DNA from 2 places in the Bacillus sp. NP247 genome. Region 1 is predicted to be linked to the other one. Evidence: riboswitches for the same ligand, from Rfam matches in the RefSeq annotation. Region 1 holds a riboswitch; the other holds the start of a gene.
What was found. A riboswitch is a leader RNA that binds a small molecule or an ion and turns the genes downstream of it on or off. The one in region 1 is predicted to bind S-adenosylmethionine.
Positions count from the first base shown of each region.

Region 2: linked by a shared signal. The riboswitch ahead of metI (cystathionine gamma-synthase/O-acetylhomoserine thiolyase) and the one ahead of KPL75_RS04025 (amino acid ABC transporter permease) in region 1 are both predicted to bind S-adenosylmethionine.

Region 1 covers NZ_CP076653.1:762,781-766,135, reverse strand. The annotation lists gene KPL75_RS04030 (VanW family protein) at 285-1,196, shown strand; SAM riboswitch class I at 1,461-1,567, shown strand; gene KPL75_RS04025 (amino acid ABC transporter permease) at 1,635-2,303, shown strand; gene KPL75_RS04020 (amino acid ABC transporter ATP-binding protein) at 2,323-3,084, shown strand; gene KPL75_RS04015 (amino acid ABC transporter substrate-binding protein) at 3,096-3,355, shown strand, end outside.
Region 2 covers NZ_CP076653.1:1,514,972-1,518,326, reverse strand. The annotation lists gene metC (cystathionine beta-lyase) at 1-402, opposite strand, end outside; gene metI (cystathionine gamma-synthase/O-acetylhomoserine thiolyase) at 399-1,511, opposite strand; SAM riboswitch class I at 1,605-1,718, opposite strand; SAM riboswitch class I at 1,922-2,031, shown strand; gene KPL75_RS07985 (bifunctional homocysteine S-methyltransferase/methylenetetrahydrofolate reductase) at 2,102-3,355, shown strand, end outside.

The sequences.
Region 1 (3,355 bases):
GATTTTTCTTTATAAATAAGAATATGGAGTTTTTACATTTGTATTTATTTCGATTGATGGTATATACTGGATAAAAGGGTTAAGGTTACATAAAGGTTACAATTCTATCAAACTAAAATTTTTATATAAATATGTATAGACATTTACAAAAGAAAAGAGTAATTTTAATAGAGTAAAAAACAACTTGTAACATTTTCTAAATATATTGTAAAATGATTGTAACAAAACATACATAAAATGAAATAATACATAAGAAATAGTGTTGGGGAAAAGGAGAGAGTATATTGTTCCGAAAAATAAAGGGTATATTAGTAGGGGTGCTATGCGTAGCTGTAGTAAGTGGTTGTGGTACAAAAGTAAGTGATGTGGCATTAGTAAGTGATATTGGCGGGAACGTTGTAGAGGCTAAGGCTGATGTACAGGATTCAATTAGCTTAGTGGATGGGCGTACTGGTACTGAAGTGAAAAAAATAGACTTATCGAGTTTAGGTTATTTTGAAGATGAGGCAAAATTCAAAGCAGCGGTAACGAAGGTTGCTAGTGAAGTTGGTAAAAGTGTCGATAAAAAGATGGTACCTTCACGTTTGGCACCTGATGGAACGTGGCAAGAAGGAAAGCCTGCTTATGAGTTAATGGAAAAAGAATTAGTGGCTAAATTATTAAATGTAGGTATGTGGGATTCTTCTTATCAGTTACCAATTGTGGAGAAAAAACCGGTTGCAACACTTAGTGATGCTCAAGGAAGTGGTACTGTAATTGGTAGATATGAAACGAATTTAGGTGGCTCAGCAGGTGGTAGAGTTGAAAATATTCGTTTGTCTGCGGCGAGCATAAATGGGGTTGTTTTAGCGAAGGGAGACCGTTTCTCTTTCAATGCATTAATCGGTGATACAACACCAGATAAAGGGTACCAACTAGGAAAAGAAATTGTGGATGGTAAATTAGTAGATGGTTATGGTGGTGGTGTTTGTCAAACATCATCAACGCTATACAATGCAGCAGATCAAGCTGGTTTGAAAATGGTAGATAGAACTACACATTCTAAAACAGTAGGTTATGTCCCGCAGGGAAGAGATGCTACAATTGCTTATCCATATTTAGACTTAGTATTTGAAAATACGAATGATGCTCCTGTTAAGCTTTATATGGGCATACAAGGCGGAAAGTTAGTTGCTGAAGTACATAAGATGAAATAAATATCATAAGTTATAAGAATAAAAGATTGGAAGCCATTATTTCTAAGTTTATTAGAGGTGATGGCTTTTTGTGTGCAGTTTATCCTGTATTTTAATAATGAGTGAGGAAAAGTTTCACTGTATTAAGATTAGTAATTTTGATGGCATATTGTTTGTATGTACGAAATAAGTATAAATTTAATTCTTAGTTTTCCTATTGACATTGTTTTAATTTGGCTGTATTCTTCATAATAACAACTAAATAAATGGAAAAATTTATTAGTTTTTTTATCGAGAGAGATGGAGGGACTGGCCCGGTGAAATCTCAGCAACAGGCTACAAAAGTACTGTGCTAATTCCAGCAAACGTATGAGGCGTTTGAAAGATGGGGGAAATGGATTAACATTCAACTCTTCTTATATGTGTAAGAAGAGTTTTTTGTTTAGAGAGGGGGATAGAGTGAAATTTGATGTAACGTATTTTTTAGAAAGTTTTCCGCAATTATTTAAATATGTATACATAACTTTAGGGATTACTGTAGTTTCAATGATTATTTCTTTCTTTATAGGGATTGGCTTGGCGATCATTACAAAAAACAAAACGAAATTTTTATATCCAATTGCAAGGGTGTATATCTCTTTCTTTAGAGGGACACCGTTATTAGTTCAATTGTTTGTGTTGTATTTCGGATTGCCACAAATATCTCCGGCTTTTACAGTACTTACAGCTATGCAAGCAACTTTAATTGGTCTCAGTTTAAATAATGCTGCTTATTTGTCAGAGATAATTCGAGGTTCATTAAATGCTGTGGAATCAGGGCAAATGGATGCTTGTTTATCAGTTGGAATGACAAAGGCACAAGCAATGCGACAAATTATTTTTCCACAGGCTATTCGTGTAGCTGTACCATCACTTGGAAATAATTTTGTCGGATTGTTAAAAGAATCTTCACTATCTTTTGCACTTGGGGTGGCTGAAATTTTAGCACAAGCGAAAATGCTAGCGGCACAATCCTATCGTTATATGGAAAGTTATTTAGCGGTAGCGATTGTGTATTGGATTATTACAATCGTAATTAGCTGGGGACAGAAAAAGTTGGAGAAGAAACTTGATGCACCGTATTTATAAGAGAAATGAGGTGATATATGTGATTGAGCTAAAAGATTTGTATAAGTCTTACAAACATAATGAAGTGCTGAAAGGAATTTCACTTACTGTCAAAAAAGGGGAAGTGGTAGTAATCATTGGACCTTCTGGTTCAGGGAAATCGACATTACTACGATGTTTAAATTTATTAGAACAACCGGATGATGGCAGTATTAGAATTGAAGATTTAGAGATTCATACGAAAAAACTTTATCAAAAAGAAATAATAAAATTACGCAAAAAAACAGCAATGGTTTTTCAAAACTATAATTTATTTAAAAATAAAACAGCGTTGCAAAATATTACAACACCATTAACGGTTGTGCAGAAAAAGAGTGACGAAGAGGCAAAGAGAATAGCGAGAGAAATATTAAAGCAAGTAGGCTTAGCTGATAAAGAAAATTTTTATCCGACAATGTTATCAGGTGGGCAACAGCAAAGAATTGGGATAGCTAGAGCAATGGCTTTAAATCCTGCTGTATTACTATTTGATGAACCGACTTCTGCGCTTGATCCAGAATTAGTTAATGAAGTACTACAAGTTATTAAAGATTTGGCAAGGCAACATATAACGATGGTTATTGTTACACATGAAATGAATTTTGCGAAAGAGGTGGCAGATCGCATTATATTTATGGCTGATGGCATTGTCGTAGAGCAGGGAACACCAGAAGAAATTTTTCGGAATCCCAAAAATGAACGTACGAAAAAGTTTTTACGACAATTAAATGCATCTGAAGAAGGAAATCATTTCGTTATTTAGGAGGAAGAGTTATGAGAAAATCGTCATTATTACTAACAATAGCATTAACACTATCAGTTGGAGCTTTGTCTGCATGTGGTTCTAATGTATCAAGTGAAAAAACAAATGAAAAAGTAGTGAAAGTTGGGACTTCTGCAGGTCGTAGTCCATTTGTTTTTAAAGAGGGTGAGAAAGTAACAGGTTTTGATGCTGAAATTATTGAAGCGGCTGCTAAAAAAGCTGGATATAAAGTAGAATGGAATGTTTCTGATTTTGAAGGATTATTCGGTTT
Region 2 (3,355 bases), 750 kb from region 1:
TTTAATGTTTTGCTTTATTTCTTCTAAATTGGTCATATCAACAAATGTATGTGAAACACCGTAACGGGAGAGAACTTCAGTTATAATTCGGTAAGTGCCTCCATATACATCTTCTGAAATAAGAACATGGTCACCTTGTGAAAGAAGGAGAAATGCAGTAGAAATTGCTGCAATGCCTGATGCAAAGGCAAATCCTTTTGTCCCGCCTTCTAATAAAGCAATGATATCTTCAAGAGCTTCACGTGTTGGATTTCCAGATCTACTATAGTCATACTTTCCGAAAGCATCTACATCAAACTGATGAAATGTTGATGTGTTATAGATGGGAACGTTAACAGCTCCTGTGTGTGAGTCATGCTTGTATTGATTATGCAGTAAAAGCGTATCTATGGAATAGCTCATATTCTTACACCTTCTTTTACAAGTTTAATTGCTTGCTTTAAGTCTTGAATTAAATCATTGCTATTTTCGATGCCGACTGAAAAACGGAGAAGACGATTACACACACCGCGTGCTGTTCGAATATCTTCTGGAATATCGGCATGAGTTTGCGTTGCTGGATAAGTCATTAAACTTTCGACGCCGCCAAGACTTTCAGCAAATGTAATTAAGGATAAAGATTGTAAGAAAGGATTAATCCAAGTTTCATCTTGAAGGCGAAATGAAATCATACCACCTCTTCCTGGATAAAATACATCTGTCACACCATCTTCATCATTTAAATAAGCAACAATTGCATGAGCGTTTTCTTCATGCTGTTTCATGCGAAGTGCTAAAGTTTTCATCCCTCGAATTAATAGCCATGAATCAAACGGGCTTAAGACAGCACCAGAGGCATTATGATAATGAGCAAGCTCCTCGCAAAGAGATTTCCCTTTCGCAACGACAAGTCCGCTTAGTACATCGTTATGTCCGCCTAAATATTTAGTTGCGCTATGAAGGACGATATTTGCACCTTCTGTTAATGGTTGCTGTATATAAGGTGTATAGAACGTGTTGTCTACAATAAGAAGTAGTCCGTGCCTTTTCGCTACACTTGCTACACTTACGATATCAGTTACTTGCATTAATGGATTAGTCGGTGTTTCTATGAAAATAGCCTTCGTTTGAGATGTGATTGCTTGCTCAATTTGTTTAATAGATTGTGTATCTACGTATCTACATCGAATATTCCACTTGTCTTCATGTTCGGAAAATAGACGATATGTTCCTCCGTATAAGTCTTCAGATACGATAAGTTCATCTCCGGAACGGAATAGTGAAAGGACAAGGAGAACAGCGGCCATTCCTGAGCTACAGGCATACCCTTGCTCACCGCTTTCTAAATCTGCAATTGCCTGTTCTAAAAGACCGCGAGTCGGATTTCCAGTTCTTGAATAGTCAAAGCCAGTAGATTTACCAATTCCTTCGTGACGATAAGCAGTTGAGAAATAAACAGGTGGATTAACAGTTCCTGTTGTAGCTTCGCTACGGTTCCCGATTTGTGCTAGTTTTGTTTCGATTGTTGACATGTGAAAATTCCCCCTTTTAAAGTGAAAGACTAAGTGAATTTAAAATAAAAAAAGCCTTCTAAGAAGAAGGCTTTCGGATTGAATAGAGTCTTCTTCTCATCTGTCAAATCTTTCACAATTTGCTGGAATTAGCACCTTATTAACGAATGAATGTTAATGGTTGCTGAGGCGTCATAGGGCCAGTCCCTCTACCTCTCTAGATAAGAATGTTCGTATGAAATTTTTATTATGTTTTTAACTTTACAACAAAAGATAATTGAATTGCAACTTTATTTTAAATAATTTTTATTTTTCCGCAAGTGTCATTGACTTTTATTTTAGTGCATGCTAAATTTATAAAAAATTAACAAACATTGTTAAAAGGGGAACGTATTTCCTTTTAACTACATAAATAAAATAATAAAGACAAACTCTTATTGAGAGCGGTGGAGGGAAAGGCCCTGTGAAACCCGGCAACCTTCAAACTAAATGTTTGAAACGGTGCTAAAACCTGCAAAACGTGTGTTTTGCATAATAAGAGGAGGAACAATTATGTCCCCCTCTTCAAAGTGAAGAGGGGGTTTTTATATTGATAGAAATGAGGGAGATTCGTGAAATTACTAGATTTATTATCAAAAGGAATTGTAATAGGTGATGGAGCAGTTGGAACTTTATTACATTCACATGGTTTACAAAGTAGTTTTGAAGAATTGAATTTGTCTGATCCAGACTTAATTATATCGATCCATAAACAATATGTAGCTGCTGGAGCGGATGTTATTCAAACGAATACGTATGGTGCGAATGAAGCGAAACTCCGCATGTATGGTCTAGAAAATCAAGTCGCCCAAATTAATAAAGCGGCAGTGAATATTGCGAAAGCATCAATAACAGAGCGGAATGCAATTTTAGGGACAATTGGAGGTATGAAACATATTGGTGCTGTTACAACGACTGATATAGAGAGAGAATTTATGCTACTTGAACAGGCAGGTGCTTTACTAGAAGAACAGGTTGATGGATTACTATTAGAAACTTTTTATGATGAATTTGAATTATTGCATGCCGTTAAAGTGTTGCGTAAACAAACGAATATTCCGATTGTTGCTCAGTTAGCGTTACATGAGGCAGGTACGACTCAAAATGGGAATGATGTCAATGAAATATTAAAACAGCTTTTAGATTACGGTGCCAATGTTGTTGGATTGAACTGTCAACTAGGGCCACTTCATATGACGGAAGCTTTCAAAATGATATCGATTCCTCAAAATGGCTATTTATCAGCATATCCGAATGCAGGTCTCCCAAATTATGTGGAGGGGCGCTACGTATATGAGGGAAGTCCAGCGTATTTTGAAGAGATGACACCAAACTTTATTGAACAAGGTATTCGTTTATTAGGTGGTTGTTGTGGTACTACCCCGGAACATATTGAAGGAATGAAACGTGCTATTGCAAATGTTGCACCTGTAATAGCAAAAGAGACGATTCAAAGGCCTAAAGTGGTCCATACACATGAGAAGCGTTCGAGAGCTCATGTTACTCTCGCAGAAAAGGCAAAGAAACAAACGACAGTTGTAGTGGAATTAGATCCACCGAAAACGTTAGACACGCAGCGTTTTTTTGAAGGGGCAAGAGCACTGAAAAGGGCTGGAGCGGATGCTATTACTCTAGCAGATAATTCATTGGCATCGCCTCGCGTTTCTAATATGGCTATGGGTGCATTATTAACGAAGCACGATATTCCAGTATTGACGCATTTAACGTGTAGAGACCATAACGTCATTGGATTACAATCTCATTTGCTAGGGTTATCAGTGTTAGGTATGGAGGAAGTGCTAGCTTTAACTGGTGATCCAGCGCGT